2 regions of the Acinetobacter sp. 161(2023) genome follow, and region 2 is predicted to be linked to the other one. Evidence: predicted binding sites of a transcription regulator. Region 2 holds the regulator's gene; the other holds the start of a gene.
The links. Region 2 encodes PhoB, which activates phosphate uptake and scavenging genes when phosphate is short. Its sites were predicted from a motif close to TGTCATNAANCTGTCATAA; they were not measured.
Positions count from the first base shown of each region.

Region 1: a site for PhoB is predicted at 6,060-6,078, ahead of WA249_RS13630 (inorganic phosphate transporter). Genes of this name have one in related genera too.

Region 1 is NZ_JAZEYD010000013.1:65,303-81,747, reverse strand. It holds gene WA249_RS13645 (DUF262 domain-containing protein) at 1-718, opposite strand, end outside; gene WA249_RS13640 (DNA methyltransferase) at 729-1,970, opposite strand; gene metH (methionine synthase) at 1,974-5,660, opposite strand; gene WA249_RS13630 (inorganic phosphate transporter) at 6,125-7,756, shown strand; gene WA249_RS13625 (D-serine ammonia-lyase) at 7,921-9,255, shown strand; gene WA249_RS13620 (hypothetical protein) at 9,298-10,845, opposite strand; gene WA249_RS13615 (hypothetical protein) at 11,403-11,567, opposite strand; gene WA249_RS13610 (SUMF1/EgtB/PvdO family nonheme iron enzyme) at 11,675-12,679, opposite strand; gene WA249_RS13605 (arylsulfatase) at 12,676-14,352, opposite strand; gene WA249_RS13600 (rhomboid family intramembrane serine protease) at 14,523-15,140, opposite strand; gene nfuA (Fe-S biogenesis protein NfuA) at 15,298-15,936, shown strand; gene WA249_RS13590 (TonB-dependent siderophore receptor) at 16,106-16,445, shown strand, end outside.
Region 2 is NZ_JAZEYD010000004.1:152,547-168,991, reverse strand. It holds gene ribBA (bifunctional 3,4-dihydroxy-2-butanone-4-phosphate synthase/GTP cyclohydrolase II) at 1-670, opposite strand, end outside; gene WA249_RS05185 (hypothetical protein) at 911-2,218, opposite strand; gene serB (phosphoserine phosphatase SerB) at 2,278-3,501, shown strand; gene aciT (ciprofloxacin tolerance protein AciT) at 3,918-4,253, shown strand; gene WA249_RS05170 (hypothetical protein) at 4,505-4,984, shown strand; gene dtd (D-aminoacyl-tRNA deacylase) at 5,028-5,471, opposite strand; gene pncB (nicotinate phosphoribosyltransferase) at 5,640-6,854, shown strand; gene WA249_RS05155 (sulfurtransferase) at 7,001-7,849, shown strand; gene asd (archaetidylserine decarboxylase) at 7,846-8,697, shown strand; gene WA249_RS05145 (AcfC family putative adhesin) at 8,857-9,618, opposite strand; gene WA249_RS05140 (alpha/beta fold hydrolase) at 9,862-11,058, shown strand; partial or broken gene WA249_RS18940 (hypothetical protein) at 11,120-11,212, opposite strand; gene phoR (phosphate regulon sensor histidine kinase PhoR) at 12,135-13,493, opposite strand; gene phoB (phosphate regulon transcriptional regulator PhoB) at 13,503-14,213, opposite strand; gene WA249_RS05120 (TetR/AcrR family transcriptional regulator) at 14,468-15,139, opposite strand; gene WA249_RS05115 (SDR family NAD(P)-dependent oxidoreductase) at 15,352-16,185, shown strand; gene WA249_RS05110 (MATE family efflux transporter) at 16,243-16,445, opposite strand, start outside.

The DNA of each region.
Region 1 (16,445 bases), on a different contig from region 2:
AATATTCTCTGAAATTTTTAAATGCTAAAAATCTTAATATAAGTTCTTGTTTGTAAGCATTTATAGTTTTAGCATCAGATATATTGAATGTCGTATCTTGAAAATCCTGATTCTCAACTACTTCATTAAGAAAGTTAGGAAAACTTTCATTTAGAATTCGAATAGTACAATTTCTTAGTTCTTGATCTTCTAAACCTTCTCCACCAGTATTAAGACGCTTAAACATGTGATATCGAATTAATTTATTGCTTTCTTTGCGAATTACTTCCATTCTTATAAATGATCGCTTTAATCTAATTTGATAAGAGGTAGGTAATTCATCAAAAGTAAAACCATTTAATTCTTCGATAACATCACAATCAGATAATTTTAATTTGTCTTTATCTTCAATATTATTATGTGTTGCACCTACTAATTCTCCTCTTAAATGTAAATATGAGGAAATTCTTTGTAAACCATCGATTAGTTCATATTTACCATCTTCAAGCTCAATAACATAAATAGGCGGTACAGGCATTTCTAAAATAAGAGATTCAATAAAGCGTGATTGCTTACCGTTTGACCATCGAAATAATCGTTGAAAATCAGGTGAAATATTTAACTCATTACTTTGATACATATCAAGAATTTCATTAAAAGACACATCCAAATGTGTTGTATGTATCTTGGAAACTTTTTCTTCAATTATCGTTACTAGTTGACTTGGATTAATTTTCATATATGACCTTCTATTTTTTTAAGATAATTACACTTTCAAAATTTTGTTTTTTAGAAACATATTTTGAAGAATTTTTGTTAATATTGGATAAAGATCGAATTGGAAAATCCTCACGCTTAATAAGATTGAAGCCAATATTAATAGACATTTCACTTAAATGAGTTGCGATATCATTAAAAACCTCTTTATAGTAAGAGTTTTGTACAACTAATATAAAAGTTCCATTAAATTTTAATACTCTATATATTTCTTCCAAAGAATTAAACATATTGGAGAAGTATTGAATATGATTTTTATAATAATATGTATTGGATGCTCTAGATTCATGGTTTTTTATTAAATTAATGAAATTATTGCAACTATTACCCCATATAATATTAGGATCGGATATTTGTTTATCAACGGTTGTTGTTCCAATAATACTTCTTCTCAAGTCCTTAAATTCATAATTTAGACGATAGTTTAAAATTGCTAGCTCCGGCTTCATTGAAACTGCATAATCTATTCTTGTGCAGTAAGGAGGTGATGTTAATACAAAGTCGATAGATTGATTTGTTAGTGGGAGAGATGTGGATGAACCTATATAAAAATTTGTATTAACATTAGAAATTGAATTGCAGTTAGATTTTTGCTTTTTAATATATTTTTTAAGTAATTCACTATATTCCTTTAGAATATAGTGTTTATCAATATTTATTTTGTCTTCTTCAAATTTTGCAATTTTAATCCATGTTGGATTAGATGAAGAAAAATTTTCTTTAACTATTTTTTTTGTTAAAAGAAATAAAACTGTTAAATAAAAACACGTTTCTTCAGAATAGTAATTTTCTGGGTGTAGAAGTTTATCGTATGCTAAAGTTATCTCCCTTTGTAAATTTCTAAATATTTTACATGTATCTTCATGAAACCATTGTTTAAGCGGTTCCTCTTCATCAATACTTTTATTAAAATCAATTGTATGTAAAAAATTATCATTAATATTGGTTAGATTTTCACAAGTAACCAAAGATGCTCTACTTATAATAGTCATAACTGGATTAATATCTATTCCAAATGACTGCAAATTTAATGTATTTGCAATTATATTTGTGATTCCAGTTCCAGCCCAAGGGTCTAAAACAACAGAATTTTGTGAATCTATACTTTCTAGAATAGATTTAACAAAATATTTAGAAAAGCCAGCATAGTAAGGGTACAAACCTGCACCCTCAATTTGCTCATGTGAATTAAGTTTAGCTGTATTTAAATTCATAAATTATACAATCGAATCATCTAAATTTGGCCCTAACCAACGCTTCGCTTCATCAAGTGTCCACCCTTTACGTTTTGCATAATCTTCAAGTTGGTCTTGAGAGATTTTGCCCACGTTAAAATATTCACTTTGTGGATGAGAATAATAGAAACCACTTACCGAAGATGGCGGCATCATTGCAAAGTGTTCAGTCAGTTTGGTGCCGATTTTGTCTGTAGAACCTAACCAGTCAAACAACACTGCTTTTTCAGAGTGCTCTGGGCAAGCTGGGTAACCCGGTGCAGGGCGAATACCGACATATTTCTCTTTGATCAGTTCTTCATTGCTGAGCTGTTCATCAGCTTTATAACCCCAGAACTCTTTACGAATGCGTTCATGTAAGTGTTCGGCAAAAGCTTCAGCAAAACGGTCTGCCAACGACTGTACTAAAATTGCAGAGTAGTCATCACCTTTAGCTTTGTACTCATTTGCCAATTCTTCTGCACCAAAAATCGATACAGTGAATCCGCCCAAGTAGTCCTGTTGCTCACGGTCAGTACGAATGTAATCTGCTAAAGACAAGTTTGGTTTACCTGTGACTTTGTCAGATTGCTGACGTAAATGTTCAAATGTGTGCGTAACATTTTGACCAGCTTCATCAAATACGCTGACAGTGTCTGCATCAGTGCGCTGAGCAGGGAACATACCAAATACAGCACGTGCATCAAAAAGGTTGTTGTCGATAATATCTTTCAACATTGCTTGAGCTTGGTTGTACAAATCTGTTGCAGCTTCACCAACCACTTCATCTTCTAAAATTTTCGGGAACTTACCTGCCAAGCTCCAAGAGATGAAGAATGGTGTCCAGTCAAAATATTCTACAAGTGTTGCAAGTGGGTAATTGGTGAGGACTTTTGTTCCCAAAAGATTTGGTTTGGCAGGAACGTAACTCTCATCAATTTTAAAGCCGTTTTTAACAGACTCTGCATAAGTTAGCTTGGCAGCTTTAGGCTGTTTATTGGCTAAACGCTCACGAATTTTGACATATTCAGCACGGTGCTCTTCAATGAACTTTCCACGCATTTCTTTTGAAAGCAGGGTAGTTGCAACGCCTACAGCACGTGAAGCATCGGCAACATAAATCACCGCATCGTTATGGTACTGAGGATCAATTTTTACTGCTGTGTGTGCTTTCGATGTCGTAGCACCACCGATCAATAAAGGAATGTCAAAGCCTTTACGTTGCATTTCTTTAGCAACAAACACCATTTCATCTAAAGACGGAGTAATAAGACCTGACAACCCGATGATGTCACATTTTTCATCAATCGCAGTTTGCAAGATTTTCTCACAAGGGACCATCACACCAAGGTCAACAATGTCGTAACCATTACAGCCGAGTACAACACCCACAATATTTTTACCAATATCGTGTACGTCGCCTTTAACAGTTGCCATCAGGACTTTACCTTTAGATTGACTACCTGTTTTTTCAGCTTCAATGTACGGGTTGAGCCAAGCCACGGCTTGCTTCATGACACGTGCAGATTTCACAACCTGTGGTAAGAACATTTTGCCCGAACCGAACAGGTCACCGACCACGTTCATGCCATCCATCAAAGCGCCTTCAATCACATCTAATGGACGTTTAGCTTTCAGGCGAGCTTCTTCGGTATCTTCATCAATGTAGGTGGTAATACCTTTGACCAACGCATATTCAAGACGTTTTTCTACAGGTTCGTTACGCCATTCAAGGTTTTCTGCTTCGCGTTGAGCACCACTATGACCACGGAATTTTTCAGCGACTTCAAGTAGTTTTTCGGTCGCAAGTTGACCAGATTCACCTTGGTTCTGGTTTAAAACAACATCTTCAACTGCATCTTTGAGTTCTTTAGGAATATCGTCATAAATGGCCATTTGTCCGGCATTTACAATACCCATAGTCATGCCTTGTTTAATGGCATGGTACAAGAACACAGAGTGAATCGCTTCACGAACAGGCTCATTACCGCGGAATGAGAACGAAACGTTCGATACACCACCAGAAATCATGGCATGTGGTAAGTTTTGTTTAATCCAACCTGTGGCCTCAATAAAATCGACGCCATAGTTATTGTGTTCTTCAATACCTGTTGCTACCGCAAACACGTTCGGATCAAAAATAATATCTTCAGCAGGGAAGCCTACATCGTTAACCAAAACATCATAAGAACGTTTACAGATTTCACGCTTACGTGTAGCAGTGTCGGCCTGACCAGTTTCATCAAAGGCCATCACAATAATCGCAGCACCATATTGGCGACACAAGCGAGCTTTTTCGACAAACTCGTCATAACCTTCTTTTAACGAAATCGAGTTAACAACGGGTTTACCTTGTACGCATTTTAAGCCTGCTTCAATGATTTCCCATTTCGATGAGTCAATCATGATTGGCACACGTGAAATATCTGGCTCAGAGGCTACAAGATTTAAGAAATGTACCATCGCATTTTGCGAATCGAGCATCCCTTCATCCATGTTAATGTCGATAATCTGGGCACCAGCTTCTACTTGTTGCTGTGCAACTTCTAAAGCTTCGGCAAAGTTTTCTTCACGAATAAGACGTAAGAATTTTTTTGAACCCGTAACGTTAGTACGTTCACCCACGTTAACGAATAATGAGTCATCATAAATATTGAATGGTTCTAAACCACTTAAGCGGCAAGCTGGCTTAGTTTCAGGAATTTGACGAGGTGCAATGTCTTTTACAGCATTGGCAATCGCACGAATATGGTCTGGTGTCGTACCACAGCAACCGCCAGTAATATTAATCAAACCACTTTCTGCAAATTCTTTTAAGAAGGCAGCAGTTTGCTCAGGTGTTTCATCATATTCACCAAAAGCGTTTGGTAAGCCAGCATTTGGATGGGCAGAAATGAAAGTATCAGCAACATCAGACACAGTTTTAACGTGAGGACGCATGGCATCTGCACCAAGGGCACAGTTGAAACCAATTGAAAGTAAATCACCATGACGCACAGAGTTCCAGAACGCTTCAGCTGTTTGACCTGTTAAGGTACGACCTGAGGCATCGGTAATGGTCCCTGAAATCATGAGTGGTAATTCATAACCAAGTTGCTTAAAGACTTCTTTCACCGCAAAAATTGCAGCTTTACAGTTTAATGTATCAAAAACGGTTTCAATTAGAAGGATATCTGCACCGCCTTCGATCAGCGCATGAGTTGCCTCAATATAGTTTTCTTTTAGCGCATCAAAGGTAATGTTACGAAAAGCAGGGTCATTTACATTAGGTGAAATTGAACAAGTACGCGATGTTGGACCGAGTACACCCCCTACAAAACGTGGTTTATCTGGAGTTGAATATTTTTCACAAGCTGCTTTGGCTAAACGCGCTGCTTCACGGTTAATCTCGGGAACAAGGTCTTCCATGTGGTAATCAGACATTGAAACACGCGTACCGTTAAAGCTGTTGGTTTCGATAATGTCTGCACCAGCATCAAGGTAAGCCTCATGAATGCCTTGAATGATTTCTGGCTGTGTCAAAACTAAAAGGTCATTGTTACCTTTTAAGTCATGTGCCCAATCAGCAAAACGCTCACCACGGTAGTCGGCTTCTTCCAATTTATGGCGCTGGATCATCGTTCCCATTGCACCATCAATAATCAGAATGCGTTTAGCAAGAAGCGCTTTTAGGGTGGCAAGCGTAGACATAGAAAACCCCGATCTTTTATATGAATTTAAAAATGCGGCGCTATTGTAACAGAATAGCAGCACAATTGATGATCTATGACGACCCACCATTCACCGTAAATTAGTCGTAAAAAAAAGTGTTTTCGAACAAATAGAGACTGTTTTTTCATCAAATATTCATAAAATGATCATGATATTGAAATATTTCATCTCCAATATTCCGTTTTATGACAATTATGCTGTTTAAAAAATAAGCATTCGGGTAATTTTATATATATTTTTGCTTTAAAAATAGTCATAAATAAGGAAGATATAAATTGATTTAAATTATTGTATTTTAATAAAAAAATAAATTGGATTGAGGAAAGGTGCATCAACTGAGGTCAAAATATGAAAAATTGACTTCATCAGGCGCCGCTTTGTCATATAATTGTCATAATTTAATTTAAGAATACAGAGGATTTTTTTATCCTCTTACCGTCTGCATGAATTCTAATCTACCCCCTGTTTCGGATTCAAAACTTGCGGCAAACCTGCAAGTCAAATCGACGAATGTACATGTCCCGACACCTAAGTTTTTTATGCCGGTGTTTCTGACGATTATTGTTGCAACACTTATTTATATTGGATTTCAGGTGAGTGCTGATTTAGCACATGTACCACCTTTGAGTCTTTATTCGGTTATCCTTTTATCTACTGCACTCTTGATTGCTTTAGGCTTTGAGTTTGTAAATGGCTTCCACGATACTGCAAATGCAGTAGCAACAGTGATTTACACCAATGCTTTACCTGCACCAGTTGCAGTCATGTGGGCAGGTTTTTGTAATTTTCTTGGGGTAATGGTTGCAAGCGGCGCAGTCGCTTACGGCATTATTGCATTGTTGCCTGTTGAACTGATTATGAACATGGGTAGCGGTGCAGGTTTCGCAATGGTTTTTGCGCTTCTAATTGCTGCGATTCTCTGGAACTTAGGTACTTGGTTCTTGGGTATTCCTGCTTCTAGTTCTCATACTTTGATTGGTTCAATCTTGGGTGTGGGCATTATGAACCATCTGTTGAGTGCATCGACTGGCGTAACGACCAGCGGTGTTGATATGGATCAGGTGATTAAAGTCGGTAAGGCCTTATTATTTTCGCCTTTAATTGGTTTTGCTTTTGCAGCAATTGTATTCTTGTTGGTTAAAACTGTTTTTAAACGCCAATTAGAATTATTTCAGCCGCCAGAAGGTAATAAACCACCACCAGCAATCATTCGTGCAATTTTAATCTTTACCTGTACAGGTGTAAGTTTTGCACATGGTTCTAATGACGGTCAAAAAGGTATGGGTCTCATCATGCTGATTTTGGTTGGTCTGGTGCCGTTGGCTTATTCATTAAATAAAAACCTTGATACACAACAAGTTCAATCATTCCATCAGCTTTCTTCTCAAACTGCCGTATTTTTGAATCAAAATCAGCCAGAATTAACTGATGAAAAAGCACGTCTTATTCTGACTAAATACATTCAAACTAAACAGAAAACTCCAGAAGTAGTGCCTGCATTGGCAAGCATGACTGACCACTTGGGTGAGCGTGTTTCTAGCTATAGCAACTTAAAAGATATTCCAGAAGCTGCAATTAGCGAAATTCGTAATGACATGTATTTAAGCACCACTTCGTTTAAGCGTTTGGATAAAGCGAATGCATTACCAAAAATGGATCAGTCACAAGAAAAACTTGTGAAAGAATACCGTAGTAGCTTAGATTCATTCTTACAATACATTCCAACTTGGGTGAAAGTAGCAGTTGCTTTGGCACTTGGCTTAGGCACCATGGTGGGTTGGAAACGTATTGTTGTGACTGTAGGTGAGCGTATTGGTAAGCATCATATGACTTATGGTCAGGGGATGTCTGCTGAGCTTGTAGCAATGAGTACAATTGCAGCTGCTGACGGTTTAGGTATGCCTGTTTCAACAACACACGTTTTAAACAGTGCTGTTGCAGGTACTATGGTCGCGAATAGATCAGGCTTAAACTTCAATACAGTTAAAACAATTTTATCTGCATGGGTATTTACACTTCCTGCAACAATCTGTTTATCAGGCGGTTTGTACTGGTTATTCTTGCAGTTTGTATAAAAGCATTTAAAACATTAAAGCCACTGTAAACAGTGGCTTTTTTATTTGTTTCTTTTTAAAGTTCAGTCTATTTTCATGTACATTCAATTATAAATTAACAAGTCGTTATAAGGCGTCAAACAGCTTTAAAAGCTGAGCTTAAACTTTTTATATCAGGATAGATTATGGATGCGGTTCAAATAGATCAGCTAAAACAACAATTTCCACTTATTGAGACACTGCAAGCCTATCAAGAGACATTTTGGTTTACACCTCATCGCTATCCTTTAACACAAGCTTTAGAAAAAGTTGGACTCACAGTAGACGATGTAAGTGACGCGGAAGCAAGGCTAGCGCGTTTCGCACCTTATTTGGCAAAGGTATTTCCTGAAACTCAAGCACAACATGGAAAAATTGAATCAGATATCGTTGAAATTCCGAAAATGCAGCAAGCACTTTCTTCAACAGAACAAGTGCAACTGAGTGGAGCATTCTGGCTAAAAAAAGATAGTCATTTACCTATTTCAGGTTCAATTAAAGCGCGTGGTGGTATTTATGAAGTCTTAGCTCACGCTGAAAAATTGGCAATTGAGGCAGGGCTTCTCAAGTTGGAAGACGATTACAGTAAGTTAGATCAAGATTCATTTCGCACGTTTTTTTCTAAGTACCAAATTGCAGTGGGTTCGACAGGTAACCTAGGGCTTTCGATTGGCATTATGAGCGCTAAACTGGGTTTTAGAGTCACAGTTCATATGTCTGCCGATGCCAGACAATGGAAGAAGGACAAACTGCGTTCATTGGGCGTCAATGTTGTGGAATATGCCAGTGACTATGGCGTAGCGGTTGAAGAGGGAAGAAAAGCCGCAGAGCAAGATCCACACTGCTTTTTTATTGATGATGAAAACTCAAAAACATTATTTTTAGGCTATGCCGTTGCAGGAATACGCTTAAAACAGCAATTTGAGCAAAAACAAATTACAGTCGATGCAGAACATCCATTATTTGTTTATTTGCCGTGTGGCGTGGGTGGTGGCCCTGGTGGGGTGAGTTTTGGGTTGAAATTGGCTTTTGGTGAGCATGTACATTGTATTTTTGCTGAACCCACACATTCGCCTTGCATGTTACTTGGTGTCCACACAGGCTTGCATGATCAGATTTCAGTAAATGACATTGGCATTGATAACGTTACAGCCGCAGATGGGCTTGCAGTAGGTCGTGCTTCAGGTTTTGTGGGGCGTGCTATGCAACAGCTAATTGATGGCTATTACACTATTCATGATGAACGTTTGTATGAACTAATAGCACTTTTAAATCAAACTGAAAATATTCAGCTTGAGCCTTCTGCGGTGGCAGGAATGATGGGACCATATTATGTTCAGACGAGTTCTGATTATTTGGCATTACATCAACTATCAGCCGAGAAATTAAAACAGGCAACCCATGTGGTATGGGCGACAGGAGGTGGTATGGTGCCGTCTGACGAAATGCAAAAATATCTATCACACTTTCAAAATAAATAAACACAGAAAAAAGCCCAATTCTAGAATTGGGCTTCAATCAAATTACTTTTTAGATGATTTTCCAAAAGGTAGTTTTTCAGTTGCAAAGCCATAGATTGCAGCAAAAGGCAGGGCTGTACGAGCCAAATAAGCAACACGCCACAATCCGCCGTGGTTGGCACCTTCCATCATCAACTCTAGAGGGTGATCGAGTATGGTTTCAGGGTTCGCGACAGAAGATCCATTTCTTAAGTCATGAATCCAAAGTGCTGCCATAATCGCATTGGTGGTTTCTGGACTAAATGCTTCTACATCAAAAATTTCCGCGCCATTAAAAGCAGCTTTAAGGAGTGGGTTTTTAGTGACCGAATGAGTTGTGGTAGACGGAGCAATATTAATGCTTACATGTTGGCCTTGATGACGGGCAAGAGTTGCACGCCATTGCTGAATACGTTTTGCCAATGCGTAGTTTGGCCCTTGTTCAACGACCAGACAGTCTGCAATACCATAACTTTTACCATTTTCGCTGGTAATTAAATCTTGATACGGCGCTTGGAAGAAACGTTTGAGCGAGAGAGCAGAAACCCCTTTTGCCGCCATTTTTTGTAGCTGTGAACGAGATTTAAATTTCTCTTGAGCAGCCTCTGCAACCTCTTTGGGTACTGCGTAGACGTCGGTTGGAGTACACATAAACATTAAGCTTGTCTCAGGTTTATGTTCACTCACATATTGCATAATACTGTCCATCGCCATTGAGACACGGACATGTTTTTCCCCATCTAAATAAGCAATAGCTGCTAAATCTAACTTTTGTGGAAATTGAACTAACCACTGCGCAATTTCTGGTAATTGAGTTAATAAATTAGCACCTAATTTATCTCTTAATTCGGAGGCTTTTGCTGATGGGTCAACTGATTCAATCGTAGGTGCAATAAGCGTCGCATTTCCTTGCTGAATTGTATGTAAAATTTTGCCCCAAACTCGTGGGTTCGGCAAATCTACGGCAACAATATTCGCTTTCCACTTTGCTAACCAAGGTAAGGGGCCAGCTTCTGATGCTGCACCAAACAGGACCATGGTGCGGTCAGATAAATCAAACCATTCAGGATGAGTAGCAGCCTCACGTAAAGCCTTTGCATGGCTTGGTTCAATAATGCCTGTATTTTCCCATTTTTGAATTTGGTCAAGTAAGCTTTGTCCGTTCAGTTTTTGTCCTTTATATGGAACATACCATTCTGGTACAGCTTCACTTTCGCCTTTAAACCTTACTGTATTTAAAGGTGTCGAAGAGGTGATGTGAAGCGCATCTTTTAAAAGATAGTGCTTACCATCGCGAAAATAGTCAAAAAGATGATGAGCCTTATGCAATCCCTGTTTTGCAATGGTAATTGGATTGTTGTTATTAGAAAGTCCATGTTGAACAAGTGATTTAAAGTAAGTTGGATAATTTTTACGCCAGTTTTTTTCAGTCAAAATCTGTTGAGCAGTTTTATTATCTACAATAGATAAAGCTTCAGACAAAATCTCTTGGCCTGTGCGAGAGGTACTTTGTTTTTTTGTTGAAGCGTGTACTGGGAATTGTAGACCTTCGTCTGGACTCTGGCTGGACATAACATATCTCACTTGTACGGTAGTATTAATATACAGGTGTATACATTATCTATGCCAATTAAAAGAAACGAGTGGCAATAACTGACAAAATGAAAATTAAATTATTTTTGTGACAGAGATTGTTTGAGTGGATATTTATGATAATTTGATCTCATTTTCACCCCATTTTTTTTCACATTTTTAGAACATTTTTATAGACTTACGTTACATAAATGATTATTTTGTATGAAGCAAATACATCAGTTTTAAGCTGAAGATAAAATGTTCAAAATGTATCAATAAAAAAGATACGATGATGAGTAAAAACTAGACTTTTTTATTAAAAGATAAGAAAAGTCGGATGGAATAAGAAAGAATTGGGGTGAAACTAGATGGAAGACAACATAAGATTGTCTTTTAAAAATTTTGGGGATATGGTGATTTTTTTGCACCATAATTTTCTAGTTTCATCCCATCTATTTTTGGGTTGGAATCCACCATTTTCGAACTCACTTTATCATTCAATTAAACTCTATTTCTTTAACGTAACTTCAAAATTACTTTAAAAGAAACTATCTCTAACAACGGCCTTTCTTGGCTTGGCCTGGTGGACAAAAGTCTCCGGGATGATTGTGATAAGGTGAATCTGGATCAATCACAATACTACCTTCCCGTGTATGAACTGCACAGGCTGATAATGACATTGTGAAAATTGCTGCTATACAGAGAAATAATGCTTTCATCATGTTCTCACTTTTTTATCATTCTCCTTTGTACTATAGAAATATATTGACTATTTTTCGATCTACTTTTCGTTAAAAATATATTTACTAATTCCAATTAAAAGAAACTAATCAGATCTTAAAATTGTTCGAAAGCCAACATGGGTTGCTGCTAAATCAAAGTCTTGCGGATAACGACTACTGTTTCGATAACGTGAACAATAATTTTGAGCACACAGAAAAGATCCGCCTTTAATTACATATTGTGTACTCGCAATTTGTTGTTGTCTTAAATCAGAATAATTTCCCATATGTTGGTCATGAGCCCCTTGATAAGGAGAGGATGTCCACTCCCATACATTTCCAATCGTATCAAATAGTTTGAAATCGTTTGGCATAAAACATCCAACGGGTGCTACATCTTTAAAGTGATCTTGATTTAGGTTTTGAAAAGGGAAGTCGCCTTGCCAATAATTTGCTTGTGGATGTTGGTGTTCATCGGTAGGAGCTTGATGTAAGGGCGTATCAGTTTTTGAATTGGCCTTAGCTGCATATTCCCATTCTAGTTCCGTTGGTAAGTCATGTCCGAGCCAGACTGCATAATGTTCAGCATCGTTTTTACTTACATATCGCACAGGCTCATTTGGATTAGCTACAGCACCATTACTGCCATTTGGCGTTTTCCATGTATAACCTGATTTTAGCTGCCACCATTGCTGTGGATGATGAGGGTCTGGTGAGAAAACAGCAGCCTGCTTTTGTTTTTCGGCATCGGTAATATAGCCTGTTGCTTTCACGAAACTTGCAAATTGAGCAACGGTAACTTCAGTCTGATCAATCCAGAATCCTTTGACTTCTCGTTGTTTCTTTCCAAAATTCAGTTCATCGGGATAGGCTTTCTCAGAACCAAAATTAAAATGCCCATCGGCAATTAAAACCATTCCAGCTGTAGGCTGTTTGAGCCAACCTTGGGGTAGTCCAGAGTAGTTTTTACACTTTTCAATAGAACCTAGGTCAGCTAAAGATGTTGGCTGTTGAGGCGAGGGTGCTGATTCAGAAACTTGTGAAGATTGGCTACAGCCCGTCATAAAAGACAGGCTGATTGTGGTAACTAAAAATAGTTTTAATCTCATTTGGCGTTATATTCCTGAACACCATTTTTCTCAGTATATTTTTGATAGACTGATAACAGCTCTTGTACTTTTGCTGGGTAAAGCTGAGCAACATTGTGATTTTCTCCACGATCAGTGGCAATGTTATACAACTCCCAAGTTCCTGTACCTAATTCAGGACGTCCTTGAACTGCAATTTTCCATTCTCCTTGTTTGGCATATTTACTGCCATGTAATTCATCGGCAAAACTAAAATTTGTAGGGCGAATGGTAGTGGTTTTATTTTCAAGTAAAGGTTTCCATGAAATACCTGATGGCGTATTAATGGTACGGCCATTGTATTGGCCTTGAGGTAATGGAATATGAGCGTATTCTAGTAAAGTTGGGAAAACATCGAGTACTGATGCAAAACTGTGGTTGGTTTCTTCTGCTTTTTTCTGGTTCGGTAATTTCACAATAGCAGGCGCTGTGGTTGCACCTTCGCCAGCGGTATCTTTCCATAAATGAAAAGGTGCCGCGCTGACCTCGGCCCAACGTGGTCCAATATAGTGATACGAAGTCGGTGTACCCACATTTGCTACAGAGTTATCAAAACCAGATTCACTGCCATATCCACCACGAATAAAACCTTCGGCACCATTGTCTGAAACAAAGAAAATTAAGGTATTGTCATAAAGATTATTTTGTTTGAGGTATTGAATAATTCGGCCCACATTGGCATCGAGATTTTCTACCATACCTGCATAGATTTCCATTTTACGGGCTTCTAGTGCTTTTTGTTCGGCTGTTAATTCATTCCATTTTCCATATTTTTGTGGAGCATTTTGAGTTGCAATCGGTTCGGCTGCTTCAAAGTTTGCCGGGATAATACCAAGCTGTTTTTGGCGTGCGATACGCGCATTACGAATTGCATCGTAACCAACATCGTAAACTCCACGGTATTTTTCACGGTATTCAGCAGGTGCCTGAATTGGCCAGTGAGGCGCCGTATAGGCAGCATAAGCAAAGAACGGTTTGCCACTATTTTTGCCTGAGTCTAAGTAGCTCAGTAATTTATCGGTAAAATAATTTGTCGAGAAAAAGTCATCAGGCAAAGCTGAAACAGGAATAACTTGACCATCTTCTGTATAAGTTGAATTTCGCTTGAAGGCACTTGGGGCTTGCTTAAAGTGATGATCTAGACCTTGTAATAAGGTAAACGAATGATCAAAACCTTTTGCGTGTGCATTTGTTTCAGGAGTTAGCCCTAAATGCCATTTACCGCTGATGTACGTGCGGTAACCATTATCTTTAAGTACTTGAGCGATGGATAGAGAACGGTCATTTAAATATCCCTCGTAGCCTGGTTGTCCTTTCAAATGTTCTGGTGTGAGTTCAGCCATTGCCCCAATGCCCGCTAAATGGTGATCAGTACCAGAAATGAGTTGAGAGCGTGTTGGAGAACAGGTCGGGGCAGTATGATAATCCGTTAAAAGGCGACCTTCTTGAGCCAAACTATCAATATGAGGGGTGTGAATTTCACCACCAAAAGCCCCTAAGTCTGAATAGCCTAAGTCATCAGCCATAATAAATAAAATATTCGGTTGCTTAGGCGTGCTTACGACATTTTCTTGATTATCGTTGTCATTACATGCAGCCAAAGATAAGCTAAATAAAGCAATGGAAAGGCTAGATAAAATTGCTTTGTACTTCATTGTATCATCTGAATTATTAAAAGAATTGGCAAGAGTTTAATCAGATGGTTTTTGCAATCAAAACAAAGAAATGATCAAAGATAATCAGAAAAAAGACTGAGAATTTATAGTAATAAACAAATGAGAAAAAAAGAAAAGCCCACAAGGGGCCATTCTTTAATTTATTTTGTTTAGAAAGGAAGGCGAGTAAGTTGGTCTAAGAAATGCGGAATAACTTTTGGTTCAAGTAAAATTGTTACGATGACACCATAAGCTGCACCCCACAAATGCGCACTATGGTTGATATGACTATTGCCGCGTTTACCAGCCCAAATGCTGTACGCTATATATAAAATTGCAAAAATAATAGCGGGTACAGGAATGAAAAATACGAAAATCAGCTTCCATGGCTGAAATAGAATATAAGCAAATAAAACAGCCGAAACAGCACCCGAAGCACCTAGACTGGCCCAATTCGCATCATTTTTATGTTGTAGGTAGCTTGGTAAAATTGCGAAAATTAAACCACCTAAATAGAACAACACAAAACCCATGTCATAAAAATATTGGCGATAAAAACTTTCAATAATACTGCCAAAGAAGAATAGGGTAATCATATTGAAAAGTAGATGTGTTCCATCGGCATGGATAAAGCCATGGGTAATGAAGCGATCAATTTGTCCACGTTGCATTGCAGGTGGCCAAAAAATCAGCCGGTTCATCACGTTTTGGTTGCTAAAAGCAATTAAAGAGATAATGACCGTAATAATAATAAGAGTAACTGTATGGTTAAATGGCAAATGCAACATAAGAAATATTTAAAAAATGATCAATACTGGTTCAATAATGCCATTAAAAACTTAAGTTGAAACCCTGTTGTGTATAAATCCGACAAATTTAGTTGATTTTTTTTAAATCCACCTCATCTTCGGTTAATATAAAGGCATCAGCTTGAGGAATATTGTTATGTCGACTGAGAACACCAACACTGCTGTTGCAGAAGAAATTCCAAACCTTTTGATTACACCATCTGCACAAGAGTATTTGCACGATTTATTAACGAAGCAAAATACTCCGGGAATTGGCGTTCGAGTTTTTGTTGAACATCCGGGTACGCCACGTGCAGAATGTTGCATGGCATATAGTGCGCCAGAAGAAGTGATCCCAACGGATTATAAACAGGACTATCCTGATTTTCCTGCCTATATTGATGCACCATCTATTCCTTATCTTTTAGATGCTGTAATTGATTACAACAAAGACCGTTTTGGTGGTCAGCTTACTTTCCGTGCACCAAATTCTAAGGTTCCACGTGTTGGTCCAGATGCATCAATTGAAGAACGTATTACTTACATTCTTCAAGCAGAAATTAACCCAGGTCTTGCAGGGCATGGCGGAAATTGTAGCTTGGTAGAAGTACAAGATGATGCAGAACATGGTTTAACCGCTGTATTGAAATTTGGTGGTGGTTGCCAAGGCTGTTCTGCAATTGACGTGACCTTGAAACAGGGCGTTGAAACTACATTAAGAGAGCAAATTCCTGAGCTTCAACGTGTGGTTGACCAAACTGACCATACGCAAGCTGAAGGTGCTTATTTCAAATAATCAAATTATTTGAAAAGTGACATAAAAAAGCCTCGCAATGAGGTTTTTTTATTATTCAATATAAATAATGATAATTATTATCAATATCATTTGTAATTTTATTTAGATTTGTTACAATGCCGAACTTAAAATGAGAGATGTTTAATAAATCAATATATTGGGAATACTTATGTCGAAGCGTATTATCCAGTCAGTGCTTTCTGTTTCAGTACTGGCAAGTATGATGTCTATGGCTTATGCTGCACAAAATGAGCAAGAACAAGCTGAACAAGCATTAGAAAAGCCTGCTGAACCTGTGAAATTGGAAACAATTTTCGTAACAGCTGAAGAGCAAGTGAAGCAATCGCTCGGTGTATCGGTTATTACCAAAGAAGATTTAGAAAAACTACCAGTTCGTAATGATATTTCTGACTATGTACGTCGTATGCCGGGTGTTAATTTAACAGGCAATAGCGCAACGGGGCAGCGTGGTAATAATAGACAAATTGATATTCGTGGAATGGGTCCAG
Region 2 (16,445 bases):
AGAGTTCAAATGAACCATATTCTGTTTGAATCGTTTTTTGATCCAGACGTTCAACCGTTTGCTCATTGGTCATGCGGTAGTGAATCAAGTCCGCAATTGTACCAATTTTTAAGCCATGCTTCTCGGCAAAAATTTCTAAATCTGCACGGCGTGCCATTGTGCCATCTTCATTGATGATTTCACAAATGACAGAAGCGGGTTCAAGACCTGCTAAGCGTGTTAAATCACAGCCCGCTTCAGTATGACCTGCACGATGTAGAACACCGCCTGGCTGTGCCATTAATGGGAAAATATGGCCCGGTTGTACAATATCACTTGGCTTTGCATGCGCTGCGACAGCAGCTTGAATTGTATGTGCACGCTCTGCTGCTGAAATACCAGTCGTAATACCTTCAGCTGCTTCGATTGATAGTGTAAAGTTTGTACTATGCTGAGCACCGTTTTGGTCAACCATCAACGGAAGGTTTAATTGCTTACAGCGCTCACGGCTTAACGTTAGGCAAACTAGACCACGTGCATGGGTAATCATGAAGTTAATATCTTCAGGACGAACATGCGTTGCTGCAATGACAAGATCACCTTCATTTTCGCGATCTTCGTCATCCATCAAGATAACCATTTTGCCTGCACGAATATCGGCGACAAGATCTTCAACACGACTCAGCGGCATTCGCTTTCACCTTTTTTTGTCGTTAGACAATTTCTATTTAATAAATTTTGCATAGTTTACGCTGTTTAAAGAATTTTGCCTATGATTCTGATTTATCCAACTTTGCAACGAGATAGAATAGATCCAACTTTATTTATACAAATAAATTATAAGTAAATGGAATAATTTAAAATAAAAACAATGAATTTAAATAAAAAAAACCTAGCCAAAAGGCTAGGTTCTGATATGCGCAGTTATTTTTTATGAAGCTGCACTGCTTGGACTATCATTTTGTGGGATTGATTTTTTTCCCATCAAAATTTCAGTTCGGATATTTTGAGCAAGTTCAGCACACTCTGCATTCATGCCATTGATCATAAAGGCATGACGAGTCATGACATTACTTGGGTTTGGCATCGCAACAAGTTGATAGCTGTCTTGAATTTCCTTGAGTTGATCATTCTCAAGATATAAAGCAGATTCTTTCGCATGAAGATGCTGTGCCAAACGTTGAGCAGCTTCTTTCGCGTCAATTTGCATTGCTTCCACAGCATTACACGTTGCACTACGAGTTTGAAGCGCAAAGCGTTTATCTTCGCGATAACGTTTATATAAAACGTCAGAGAGCAACTGGAATACGGTTCCAACCATAAGCAGACACTCTACAGCGTGTGTATGCGAAGTTGAAATCGCAAGTGTAGCGCCGTCAGCATTAAACTCATTTACGACTTCAATGTCCGCTAACTTTAACTGGTAATGTTTCACGCATAACTCAATACTCTTGTTTAAAAAGAGCTGACAGAGTTTAAAGTACGGAACAGATACCGATTGGTTAACACTGCTTAATAACTGTTTAGGGTCATAAAACTGAATATTGAGTGCCAACACATGTTGGTCAGCTGAATCTGCGGTTTTCTCTGGCTGTGGACGAGCCGCGGGTTTACCTTTGGCTTGTTGTTGAGCTTGAGCAACCAACGTTACTGTATTTTGTTTTTCTAGAGCCAATGCCTGAGTTAACTGCTGAATTTCATGTTTTAAGCGGTTTTCTTCGTTAATGCGTGCCAAGTATTCGCTACGGGTCGGACGAGCAATCGCGCGATAGGCAAGCCATAATAAAACATGCAAAAACAGAGAAGCTAAAATTGCCAGCCATTGAGTACGCAGAATTTCACCAATACTTGGCTGAATAAGCGTAATTTCAATAGAGCCCACTTTCTTTTCGTTTTGCAGAGCATCTCGAGCAAAAATCTCACCTTGGCGAGTTTTTGAAATTCCGCTTGTTGCCAGCACTTGTTTATTGGCATCAAGAATGCGAATAGACGCAACGCTTGGATTGGTCGCATAGCGATTGGCAATCAGAGCTAAAGATACCGTATTTGCCGGTTCTAGCTCGGATAAGCTGTCTGCAACGAGCTGACTGGTCATGAGCTGACCTTGACTCGCACGGTTTTCATTGAGCTGGTGTGTCGTTGCAATCACCAATAAAAAGGTATGCAATGCAAAACTAACGATCAGTAGGCTAGCAAATAGCCCTTGTCTAGGCGCAATCAAGTTAAACTTCCAAGGCAATTATATTGAAATTCGATTATGATTCTTACAATAGTTGTCACTCAGACTAGAGTCAATTCATGCGAGAAATCATTCTTATATCCTTTTTAGGACCAGACCAACCAAACCAGTTTACCCGATTAATGCAAGTACTATCCGTACATTCATTGCAAATACTGGATGTAGGTCAGGCTGTTATTCATAATCAACTCACATTGGGCATTGTAGTCGCGTCAGATAATGAAACTGCGACCGCATTGGCAATGAAAGAAATTCTGATTTTAGCACATGATATTGGCTTAACAGTGCGCTTTAAACCAATCACAGGCGCAGAATACGATCAATGGGTAACTGAAGGAGGCCGTACTCGTTATATCGTCACGGCTTTAGCCCCTGAACTCACTGCTGCACATTTACAAGCAGTTACACAAATTGTGTCTAGCCAAGGCTTTAACATTGAAACTGTTACCCGTTTATCGGGCCGTGTCGACTTTGAAAAGGATAGCGCATTCCCACGTCGTGCATGTGTACAGTTTGGTTTAAGTAGTGGCCCAACTTTAGATGCACAAGCCATGCGTGCAGCATGTTTACGTCTTTCAAGTGAATTAAACATTGATGTTGCTGTTCAAGAAGACAACACTTATCGACGTAACCGCCGTTTAGTTTGTTTTGATATGGATTCAACCCTCATTGAACAAGAAGTGATTGATGAGTTGGCGATTGAAGCAGGGGTAGGCGCACAAGTTGCTGAAATTACTGAAAGAGCGATGCAAGGTGAACTTGATTTCCAGCAAAGCTTCCGTGCTCGTGTTGCATTATTAAAAGGGCTGGATGCTGCTGTTTTACCTAAAATTGCAGAGCGTTTAACCATTACAGAAGGTGCAGAGCGTCTTATCTCAACCTTAAAAGCGCTGGGTTATAAAACGGCAATTTTATCTGGTGGATTCCAATATTTTGCTGAATATCTACAAGGCAAACTTGGTATTGATGAAGTTCATGCTAACGTTTTAGATGTGCAAGACGGTTTCGTAACAGGTGAAGTGAAAGGTGTAATTGTTGATGGTGCACGTAAAGCTGAATTATTACGCGAACTTGCAAACAAACTCGATATTTCATTAGAGCAAGCGATGGCAGTAGGCGATGGCGCAAATGATTTACCAATGCTTGCGATTGCAGGGCTTGGAGTGGCTTATCGCGCGAAGCCTTTAGTACGTCAAAATGCAAATCAGGCTATTTCAAGTGTTGGCTTAGATGGGGTGCTGTATTTACTGGGTATGCATGACAAAGATTTAAATCGTGCGTAACCGATAGTTGCTAAGCTTTAAGCGCTACTTCTGAGTAGCGCTTTTTTTATGCAGAATAGTTATAAAATCAAGGGTGTTATGCTCAAATCATGCACAGAAAAAAGGCAATAAAAAAATCTGAAAAAAACTTATTTTGGTCCTTAAAAACAGCATATTTTTTTGTAATGACACGCCAGAATTGATGCCATATAGGGAATCGAACTTTTTGAATTTTACAAAAATGTAATGACAAAAGAATGTTGCGACAGAGTATGTCGCATTAAGAAAAAACGGGTCTTTTTTTCTAAAAAAAAACATCCATAATGCATCCTAAGCTTCAACACAAATTATGAATTAAAGTTGTTTTTGGAATTTGGAATGAGGTCGGTTTTTAAGACCGAATCTTTTTAGACGTTTTCATTAAGACGGAGGTTTCTATGGTAACAGCGAATTTTGCCGCTATCGCCGGATTCAGCTTGATCGCTGTCGCGCTTGTTGCTGTTTTCTTTTCTCCTTACCGTCGTTGGCTTGGTTTTATGCTTGCAGGAATGTTCTTTTGGGGGCTATTGGAAGTGGTCCGTTTTGGAGTTCAAGTCACTTTTGAAATGCCAGTCACATATAGTTATTTAACTGCACTAAGTCTAGCGATGGTAATGGTTACATTTGTTTTGTTACGTGAGGATAAACAGGCACAAAAGGCTTTGGCAAATCGCCAATATATAGAACACACGCCAGTATATGAAGATGATCAGCAGCAATGTTCTAGCCGATAATTAAATTGTTATCTAACGGTAAAAAGGTATGCACAGCATGCCTTTTTTATTTACGAAACGTGATTTTTATTATACAAAGCATTTATTAAAAAATAGCCAGTTATGCTACGATAGATGCGTCTGTTGACGTTTCATCTAGATTGCGTTGCCAGCTAAAAATTATCAGTTGATGCACAAAACACAAGCAATGGTATGCCCTTGCCGAGTTTTGCTATACAGTTTTCATAAAAATACAATAGGCGTGAATGTTCATGAAACTTTCTTCTATACCTGTAGTCAAATTACCTCTCGTTGATGTCAGTACAGACCCGTTAGATTTATTGGTAGCAGGTTTAGTGCTGCGTATGAAGCAATTGGCACGTACTAGCCCTAAGTTTATTGAATTGATTCATGATCGCGCTTTCCGTATTCAAATTGGTACGGATTTAGGTGTTGCACGTCAGATCATTATTAATAATGGGCAGATCGACACTGTTGCTGGCGCACCTGAAAAAGCTGACTTTATCTTGCAGTTTGCAGATAGTGAACAGGGTGTGAAAACTTTGATTAAAGGTGACCCAACTGCATTTATGACAGGCATGCAAAATGGCAGTATTAAGATGGAAGGAGACTTCAGCCTACTCGTTTGGTTTAACCAAGTGGCTAGACTCATTCCACCTAAGTTGCCAAAACCAGTTAAAGAGAAAGTACGTCAAGCACGTGCTTTTATTAAAGAGAAAACTGGTCGCTAATCGCCAGATATAAAAAAACTCCCAAATGGGAGTTTTTTTATATCTATGCTTCGACTTCTAAGTTAAACGTCACTGGACCATCATTAATGAGATGAACCTTCATATCAGCAGCAAATATCCCAGTTTGTACTTTTTCAAATTGAGAATGGGCATATTCAACCAGCTGCTCATATAACGCTTTGGCATCTGATGGAGGCATGGCTGGACCAAAATCTGGACGTAAACCTTTTTGCGTTTGGGCCATTAGAGTAAATTGTGAAACAAGCAGGACTCCACCATTTGCTTGAGAGACATTCCAGTCCATTTTGCCTTGTTCGTCATCAAAGATACGATATTTCAAAATCTTATCAATAAGCTTCTGGCCAATTGCTAAAGTGTCATCACGGCCGATGCCTAAAAAAACCAGTAGTCCGTGTTGGATTTCACCGGTAGTCTCACCGTCAACCACCACTTTGGCTTCAAGAACTCGTTGTATTAAAGCGCGCATAGTTAAAGCAAATTTCTGCAATTAATTGAATTGATTTAGTTTAGCAGAATTTAAATTAAATGATTTTTAAAAGGAAATTTCATGGAATTGCAACAATGGTCTAAAAGCTCGCAATTGATTTATAAAAATATGCTTTAATGCTAAGAAGCAAGCGAATAATCATTGACTATGTCTCCAATTATCCATTCTTTACTAGATACAGACTTGTACAAATTTACGATGTTACAAGTGGTTTTGCATAAATTCCCGCAAACCCATAGTGTCTATCATTTCCGCTGTAGAAATTTAGAAGATACTGTCTATCCACTAGTAGATATTTTGGATGATTTAAACGAGCAACTCGACTATTTGTGTAGTCTAAAATATAAAGAAGACGAGCTTCAATATTTGCGTAAATTACGCTTTATAAAAAGTGATTTTGTTGATTACTTAGAACTGTTTCAACTGAAGCGACGCTTTATTCGAGCTAGTATCGATGCGGAAGGTCGTTTGGATATTCATATTGAAGGTCCGATGGTCCAAGCCATGATGTTTGAAATTTTTGTATTGGCAATTGTAAATGAACTTTATTTTAGCCGTATTAAAAACGATGACGTATGGGCTGAGGGCGAGCGCCGTTTAAAAGCCAAGCTTGAATTGGTTCAGCAATATGAAAAAACACAAAAACCGAATGACCCGCCATTCTTAGTTTCTGATTTTGGTACGCGTCGCCGTTATAGCTTCGTATGGCAAAAACATGTTGTGGCAGCCTTTCATAAAACAGTACCAAATGTGTTCCGTGGTACAAGTAATGTCCTGCTTGCAAAAGAGCTAAACATTACGCCAATTGGGACCATGGCTCATGAATTCCTACAAGCTTTTCAGGCACTTGATGTACGACTGCGTGACTTTCAAAAAGCTGCTTTAGAGACGTGGGTTCAAGAATATCGTGGCGATTTAGGAATTGCCCTAACTGACGTTGTTGGTATGGACGCTTTCCTCAGAGATTTTGACTTGTATTTCGCGAAACTCTTTGATGGCTTACGCCATGACAGTGGTGACCCTTACGAATGGGGCGATAAGGCTTATGCGCATTATCGTAAATTAAAAATTGATACTAAAACCAAGATGCTGACTTTTAGCGATGGTCTTAATTTGCCAAAAGCATGGGAATTACATCAATACTTTAAAGATCGTTTTCAGGTGAGTTTTGGTATTGGAACTAATTTGACTAATGATATGGGCCAAAAGCCGCTCAATATTGTGTTGAAACTAGTCGAATGTAATGGTCAGTCGGTTGCAAAAATTTCTGATAGTCCAGGTAAAACCATGACCGATAACGATACCTTCCTGGCTTATTTACGTCAGGTTTTTGAAATCGAAGAACTTGAAGAAGCGGTTTAAGTAAAAGTAGTTTCGCTATTTTGTGTTTTTAAAAGTAAGAATGCTGATATCTGATTTTCTGCTAAAGAGTTGCAGAAAATCAGAGTTTGTTAGATATAAGCTTATGCTAATATGAAATTAAGCTGGTATAAAAAGAAACCATGACGATGACACTCCCGGATTTTAAACTCGATTTATTAATAGAAGCAGAAGAATTAGTGCCTTATCTAGGCAATGAATATATTCGCATTGTAGATTTGAGCCGTGCTTCTGTTTATGAGCAACTTCATATTCCGCATGCTATTCACTTACAACCTAAATGGTTAGTGTCTCAACACGAAGAAGCCACTGGCATTTTGCCAGATGAAGCAGGTTTACAAGCACTGATTGAAAAATTGAATATTTCACCTAATCATCATGTTGTGGTCTATGACGATGAAGGCGGAGCATGGGCTGGACGTTTAATCTGGAATTTGCATTGCTTAGGATTTACCCGTACCAGTTTAATTAATGGCGGTATCCATGCATGGTTAGGAGCGGGACTGCCGACTACTACCGAAATTGAAAAACTTCCGAAGGTTGATGATTTAATCCAAATTGATTTATCGCATGCTGCTCAGTTCCGTGTGAACTATGAAGAACTACGTAAACAAGTCGAGCAAGAAAATATTCAATTGTGGGATTGTCGAACGAGTGATGAATATAGTGGGGTCCGTTTAGCAGCGCGACGCGGCGGTCACATTCCAAATGCGCTCCATTTTGAATGGAGTACTGCACTTAATCGTCAAAATCATCTAAAATTGCATCCGCTTGAACGCACGCGGCAGCGCCTTGAACAACTTGGGTTCGATTTACAGCAACCTGTAGTTGTGTACTGCCAGTCACATCACCGTTCTGGTTTGGCCTATATTTTGGCTAGGCTCTTGGGCTGGGAAGCCAAAGCCTATGATGGTGCGTGGAGTGAATGGGGCAATCGCCTCGATAGTCCTATTATTACTGGAGAATCACCGTCGTGAGTTTCACATCTCGATTAAAAAAAGAATTATTTATTAAGGCACAAAACCTTGTACCACAGCATCAATTGAGCCGTGTGGTAGGTAAAGTTGCTGCGAGTGAAAATCCAGTTGTGAAAACTGCTGTTATTCATGCATTTAAAACCAAATATGGGATTGATTTATCGATTGCTGAACAAGGCAACGCACTAAAATATAAATCTTTTAATGACTTTTTTACTCGTGCTTTAAAAGATGGCGTGCGTCTCGTTGACGAAAATGCAGATAGCATTGTGTCACCTGCCGATGGTGCTATTTCTCAGATTGGTAAAATTACTGCGGGTGAAGTATTTCAAGCAAAAGGCCAAAGCTTCTCTGTAGAGAAACTCATTGGTGACCCACAACTTGCTCAGCCATTTCAAGAAGGCGAGTTCGCGACAGTCTATCTATCTCCACGCGATTACCACCGTGTACATATGCCGTTTGCAGGTACATTAACTGAAACTTTGTATGTACCGGGTGAGCTATTTTCGGTAAATCAGGTGACTGCTGAAAATGTACCGGGACTATTTGCCCGTAATGAACGCATGGTGTGTTTGTTCGATACTGAACTTGGCCGTATGGCTGTTGTGTTAGTGGGTGCAATGATTGTTGCTGGTATTGAAACTGTGGCGACAGGTAAAGTGAAACCTTCAGGTCGTATTGAATTACAGCATCATCAGTTAAAGCTAGAGAAAGGTGCTGAGCTTGGACGTTTTTATTTAGGTTCTACCGCAGTTATTTTATTTGAAAAAGATAAGATCGAATGGGAACGACGTTTTAAAGCTGAGTCTGTGGTTGTAATGGGCGAGCGCATGGGCCACACGATTTAACTCATAAATAAGATTTTAAAAGAGAGCATTTGCTCTCTTTTTTTATTTATATTTCTCTAATTAATTATATTTTTAAATATACTGTTTGCTAGTAAATAAATTTTTAATTCCCTATAAATATTTAATAAGAGAATAAAATGACCTTAATTCCTTTTTTAACTATTTAGTCCAACCAGATTTTTTGAAAATAGCATTACCTTGCTGAGACGATAAGAACTCTACAAAACGTTTAGCTTCAGCGTCTTTTAAACTATGTATGGTTAAGGCAACACCTGTATCACGATAGACCACCAGCTCTGGTTCAATAGGTATAATTTGCCCAACATCTGGGTTACTAACTCCCCAAATATTAAAAACTAACCAAGCATCATAGCTACTATTTTCTTCCCAGTTTTTCTTGGCAATACCCGTATTGGCTGCATAGGTGGCAATATTTTTTCGAACAGATTTGGTTAATTGAATATTGCCTGATCTACCAGCAATATCCTCCCACATACCTACCTGACCTGCACCGTGAGTAACTAAAACTTTAACGCCAGATTTAGCTAGATCTTTAAATCCTTTAATATTTTTAGGATTTCCTTTGCGTACTAAAATAGCTGCGGGACGTAAATACAAAGGTTCTACCGAGTCTTTTATAATTTGCTCAGAAAAAGCATTTTCAAAATCCGACATCATGGCTTCGGAACCACTATATATAACATCGGCATCTAGTTTCGCTTGGTCAGACCATTGAGAAGTAGGTCCAGACGTTACATAGACTGCTATACCCGTTTTATTGGTGAATTGTTTGGCTGCTTCTGACATTGCGGGTGCTGGCCCACCAGAACCATATACCTGTACGTCTGCAAAACTATGGATGGGGAGAGAACCAAGAATAAGGCAAATCAGGTAGGGTATAAATTTATATTGTTTTGACATTTTAATCGCTATAGTAATGAAGAAAATATCAGCATATATTTTTTATTATTGAAATTTGATTAATTTTTGCAACGATATTTATAATACATTTCTTTAAAATATATTTTAATTAGATTTTAAGTAGCTATATATAAATGTAAATTATTTTGAGGTGAATATAAATATAGAAGTTTTTATGGTAATTTATATTTTATAAATTAATTATTTGAATAGATGTATTGTAAATAATAGAGGAGTAATCCCTTGATTAGAAAAAGTAATTTTCTTTTAAAAATTTTATTTAGCAGCGCTTGTTTGGTGTCTGGCTCTGCTATGGCTGCTCCAATTACAGATTTGGGTAAGCAAATTGTGAGCGACAAACCGGGTTCAATACTGTCTATAGCACAGCAAGATGTAACGAATTTATTTCCTCACGCCGATCAGCGTTTGTTAATAAATTATCGTAGTCGAGGTATTCAGGGCGAACCTATTGTTGCATCGGCTTTTATTTTATTACCGAAAGGAACACCTCCAAAAAATGGCTGGCCTATACTCGCTTGGGCGCATGGTACGACTGGAGTTGCTGACACCTGTGCACCTTCGGGTGATTATGTTGGTGGGCCAGTTCATTCATATCAAGAAGTTGCTTCTAAAGCTTTAGATGGTTGGCTTGCACGTGGCTATGCAGTTGTTGCACCTGATTATCAGGGCTTAGGTACACCGGGTGGGCATCCCTATATGAATGCAAAGAGCCAATTGCATACGGTGGTCGATGCAGTGCGTGCATTACATTTGCTTAAGCCCAAGAGTTTTAATAAACAGTGGTTGGTGATGGGACATAGTCAAGGCGGGGCTGCGGCAATTGCAGTGTCTGCCTATGGTCAAAAAGATGCGCCTGAACTGGATTTAAAAGGGGCAATTGCTCTTGCGCCAGGTGGCTATCAATATGAGGGCATCGCAGAATATGTGCGGAGTAATCCAAACCCAGAACCTAGTGTGGCAGCATTTTTCCCGATTGTGTTATTAGGAGCACAAGCAGCAGAACCAAGTATTGTTCCTGAAAATTTAGTCAGTCCAGAAATGAACGCAGTACTGACTCAAGGGCGCAGTCGTTGTTTATCTGAACTTCAATCTGATTTGAAGAAATCTCCTTCTAGCATATTTCGATCTGATGCTGATTTAAAACCTCTTTTGGCTTATCTAAAACAACAGTCCATTGAAAATCTGGTGCCTACCGTGCCATTAATGATTGTTCAAGGTTCTAAAGATCATTTAGTCGACCCTAGAGGGACATCTGCTTATTACCAGCAGCTATGTAAATTAAAAAAACCAACCATCTATCAAACGATTGATGGCGGAGATCATCGCGATGCATTACGCCAGAGCAATACTTTTGCCACTAAGTTTTTAAATGTAATAGAGAAAAACCAAAGTAAGTCGTATTGCTCGACTTCTAAGTAAATTGGTTTAAATAAAAAGCCGACTTTTCGTTAGTCGGCTTTTTATTTAAAAGGAGGTGACTTTAGGTCATGTTATACAGTCTTTCTTTAGGGAAAACTGCAGTAAAATCAGCCTTCGTATTCACGTCCATTTTTGCGCCATTTTCCATCAGCACCTTTATTCCAGTCTGGGGCTACAGCTGAGCCTAATGCTCCTGAGCCTTCTCGTGACTCATCTATATAATCAATTTTATCAATGTTCACAGTATCTTCTCGATCTTTATAAACTCTGCTGCGCAACAGTATTGTACGTTGGTTCCAATCAATACTTTTAAGTTCTCCCTGTTCGCAACGTTGATTTATTGAACCACCAAAATGTCCCCAAACCATTAAATACTTGCCCATAGGGATGCGTCTTAATTGATCATCAATAGTTTCTATATAAGGTTCTTCTTCGATTGGCTCAAGTGATTTAATTTTATCAAAAGAGATTAGTCCAATTGATTCACCTTCTATGAATACTCGAATTGATACAAGAATAGTCTGTTGATCTTTATCAATATGAAGAACTTTTACTTTTAATGATTCTCCATTTTTCAAACCAAGAATAAAGCAATCAGTTATTTCTGCATTCTTCGATATTATTTCTACAGGGTTAATAGTCATTTAAGCCTCGCTTAATTATTATGTTAGCTGTTCTTATGGGTTAAGTTTTTTGTAGCGATTTAATAATACTAATTTTATTTAAAAATGAAAGTGATTTTTAAAATTGTTGAATTGTTAATTTAAAATAGTATTTTTTATTTTAACTGTTTTTAAATTATCAATGACATTGATTATATATATTGTATAAATTGGGTGGTCTTATTTTTTAAAGTACAGTTAGTATATCTATTTCATAAATTCTGATCTATGAAATAGATATGAGAGAAAAATGTGATTTATTAAATAAATTATATCGGTTAATTATAAATAGTATCTGATTTTATCAATGACAAAAAAATCAAATTATGTCCATAATAACTTATATATAAAAATGGCTAAGTATCTTTCACTGCGTCTATTTAATATCCACCCTTTGTGTGAAATGAATACTTTTTAAGCCATGTTATATAGTCTTTCTTTCGGAAAAACTACGGTAAAGGTTGAACCTTCATTTTCTTTAGATTGCACATCTAAATAAGCACCATGTTGCATCAGCACGTGTTTTACAATCGCAAGACCTAAACCTGTACCACCTGTTTGGCGACTACGGTCGCTGTCAACACGATAGAAGCGCTCAGTTAAACGTGGTAAATGTTTGGGGTTAATCCCGATGCCTGTGTCTTGTACGCTAAAGTAAGCATGTTCACCATCATCATGCCAGCCAATCGTAATAGTTCCACCTTTTGGTGTGTATTTGATGGCATTGGTAATTAAGTTACTAAACGCGCTGGCGATTTCCATGTCAGAACCAATCAGGTCACAGTGGCTATCAATGTGTAAATTAAGCGTGTGTCCATAATCAGCATTGTAGGCCTGAGCATCATCAAAGAGTTGATTCATTAAGCTAGGCATTTCAATAATCTGATTTTTTGCAACTTTTTTATTATTTTCTAAATTTGATAACAGCAGTAAATCATTCACCAACGCATTCATGCGCTTGGTTTGTGACTGCATCTGATCAAAGGCACGTTTCCAGCGCGGACTAATATCTTCCTGATCTGTAAACGTTTCGATATAACCACTCAGTACAGTTAATGGCGTACGAAGTTCGTGAGAAATATTATCGACGAAGTCTTTACGCATTTGTTCAAGGTTGTGCATACGAGTCACGTCGTAAGCCACCAATAAGCGACTTTCTCCACCAAACCGTGTGAGTTTGACCTGTACATAGCGGTCATCATCAAAATTTGAGTGAAGTTTAATCCCGTCGGGTGCCTGATCAATATTGTTAAAATATTCAATAAAGGTCGGCTGACGTAAAATCGTTAATAGATTTCGGCCGCGGTCGAGGGGGCTGATCCCTAGCAAACGTTCAGCAGCAGGGTTCCACCATTCGATTTGATGTTGGTCATCAATTAAAACAACGGCTTCAGCAAGTGCAACTAATGAAGACTGTGCTCGGTCAATTAAACCGACCATTTCGGCTTGAACAATTCGTTCTTGGCGCTGAGCGCGGTAAACATTAAATAATAATGCCCCCCAAATCCCATTAAGATTTGGAGGAACGTCATAAGGCTTATTCGCAATCCAGTCATTGACCAGATATAAAGAACGCAACTGGAGTGTAAAAAACACCACGAAGGCGATAAAAATACAGCTCCAGAAATACCCAAGGCCTAAACCGACTAAACCAGCAATAATTAGAAAAAATAATAAAAGCCGTAAATCTTGTTTGGCAAACGTCCATAAACTACTGTAGCGGGAAAGTTTTTGTTCACGTACCTGTTCGGGGACGGGGTAGGGTTCATACATAAATCTTGGTTAACCTGCGGCTAAATCTGCGCGTGTTGAGAAACGGTAGCCAGTTCCACGCACAGTCTGAACAAATCGGTCAACACCAAACGGTTCTAAAACTTTACGCAAACGGCGAATGTGCACATCGATAGTGCGGTCTTCGATATATACATTACCGCCCCACACCTGATCGAGCAACTGGGCACGCGTATATGCACGCTCTGGATGGGTCATAAAAAACGCAAGTAAGCGATATTCAGTTGGACCCATTTCTAAAATATTGTTGCCAAAGCTAACACGCTGGCTTACAGGATCAAGAATTAAACCATTGGCATCAATAGTTTTTTCGCCACTTAATGCATTAGCACGACGCAAAACTGCCTTAATACGAGAAACCAGTTCACGTGTTGAGAAAGGCTTAGTCATGTAGTCATCAGCACCTGCGTCAAGACCTTGTACTTTATGGTCTTCTTCTCCGCGGGCAGTCAACATAATGACTGGAATTTCTGATAGATTTTCATCTCGTTTTAAGCGGCGACATAAATCGACACCACTTACGCCTCCAGGTAACATCCAATCAAGCAAGATAAGCGCCGGACGTTGGTCGACGATAATTTGATGAGCCTGTTTGGCATCTTCTGCCTGTAAACACTGAAAGCCTGCCATGTCCAAAGAAGTATGGATCATTTCACGAATAGGAAGCTCATCATCGACAATTAAAATATAGTCATCTTTCACAGCGCAATATCCTATAGATTTAACGGTGAACCGTTTTGTAGTTATGACAGGCTTATTACAAAGATTAATTATGACAATTTCATTGCAGAAAAGTCTATAAAATTAAATTTAGCAATAATTTGTGACAAAACTAAGGCAAAGGTATGACCAAATTATGACATGAAGACTTTATTTTTCTTAAAATCATTCAATAGCTTATCAATGAAGTAGCTTAACTGGTTTTGCACATTTATGGCTGTCAAAAAACTTTAATATTATTTTGAAACTTGCGCTAATAAAGATAAGAAAACGATACGGCATGCGGTTAAAACCTGCTCAAGCGACTGTTCAAACCCTCCCATGACCCATCGAATCGCAATTTGAGTGACATATCCATTTAATCCAGTTGCGATTAAAGAGAGCTCATTTTCATGGTGTTGAATTTGCGGCATGGTCAGCATAACAAAGGCTTGAATCATGCGATCAAATTGCGCAAGTGTTTCTTGAATGGTGGCTTGATTATGTAACTCTTGTACCAAAACTGCGTCAACATAGACAATACGAGCCAATCTTGGGTCTTCTTTTAATGTCGTCAGTAGTGCTCGTAATCCCGCATCGACCATTTTTTCTGGATCGGGCGTCGCTTTAATCACGGCCTGCATTAAGTTTTGCTGTAATTCTTCAATCATTTTTAAAAAGATGGTTTGAAATAAATCTTCACTCTTCTTAAATGATTCATAAAAATAGCGTTCTGTGAGTTTTGCCTCTTGGCAGACATCTTTGACCGTCACGGAAAAAAAACCGAGCGTTCCGTAAGTCGCGATACCCGCTTCAATCAGTTTTTCTCGGCGTGCCTCTTTACGTTCAGATAGAGATAACCCTTTGAACTGACGTTCTTTACTCACACTTTTTGTTTTCTTTTTACTGGTTGAGTCGTTAGTCGCCATAAATAAGTCGTTTCCTAAAGATTGGTTTCCTAATTTATAGGTTTTGGCCAAATATGCTTACTATGATAAAGCCCTCAGCAGAATTGTGCCATTCTATCTGAAATTACAGTGTACTATATTGACAATGGATATTGTCAAAATTATATTAAAGATGTCTAAGCTGCACATGCAATGAACCGGTTGTGCAAATATCGAAAAACAAAGGATGGACAATGAAAAATTTTAAAAACAAAGTCGCTGCAATTACGGGCGCGGGTTCTGGCATTGGGCAACAGTTAGCAATTCTTTTGGCAAAACAGGGCTGCCATCTTTCGTTGAGTGATATTAATGAGAAGGGATTACAGCAAACCGTTGAGCTTTTAAAACCGTATAGCACGATTACTGTTACCACTAAAAAGCTTGATGTGTCTGATCGTGAAGCGGTAAAGCAGTGGGCCCAAGAAACTGTTCAAGATCATGGATCAGTTAACCTGATTTTCAACAACGCTGGCGTCGCTCTAGGTTCAACTGTCGAAGGTGCGACCTACGAAGATTTAGAGTGGATCGTTGGGATTAACTTCTGGGGTGTGGTGTACGGAACGAAAGAGTTCTTACCTTTCATTAAGCAAACTCAAGATGGCCATATTATTAATATTTCAAGCCTATTTGGTTTAACCGCTCAACCAACTCAATCTGCTTATAACGCGACTAAATTTGCTGTGCGTGGTTTTACCGAGTCATTGCGCCAAGAGTTAGATATTGAAAAAAGTGGCGTAAGCTCTTTGTGTGTACATCCGGGTGGAATCCGCACCAATATTGCTAAATCTGCAAAAATGAGTGATAGCTTGAATAGTTTGGGTATGGACCCGACGAAATCGATCCAAAACTTTGACAAGCTACTACGTACTCCACCTGAAGAAGCAGCTCGTCAAATTCTACAAGCTGTATTAAAAAATAAACGTCGTTTATTGATTGGTAGTGACGCAAAAATTCTTGATGCATTCCAGCGTTTGTTCCCAACTGGGTATCAACGTGCTTCTACCATTGTGACCAAGTTAATGAAATAATTTTAAAGTCAAAAAAAGCCATCAAATGATGGCTTTTTTTATAAGAATTTATTAGTTCTAAATAAGAACTTTGATCTTCTTTTTCTTCCAGATGAATTGGTAATAGAGCCCTTGAATAATACATAAACTCACAAATGCCAAGGCATAGGCAACCCAGATTCCTTTAAGCCCCCACATTGAGCTAAACCAGTAAGCACATGGAATTTCAATAAATAAAATAGCAGAAATATTAAGTAGCATTGGGACAGTCACGGTTCCAC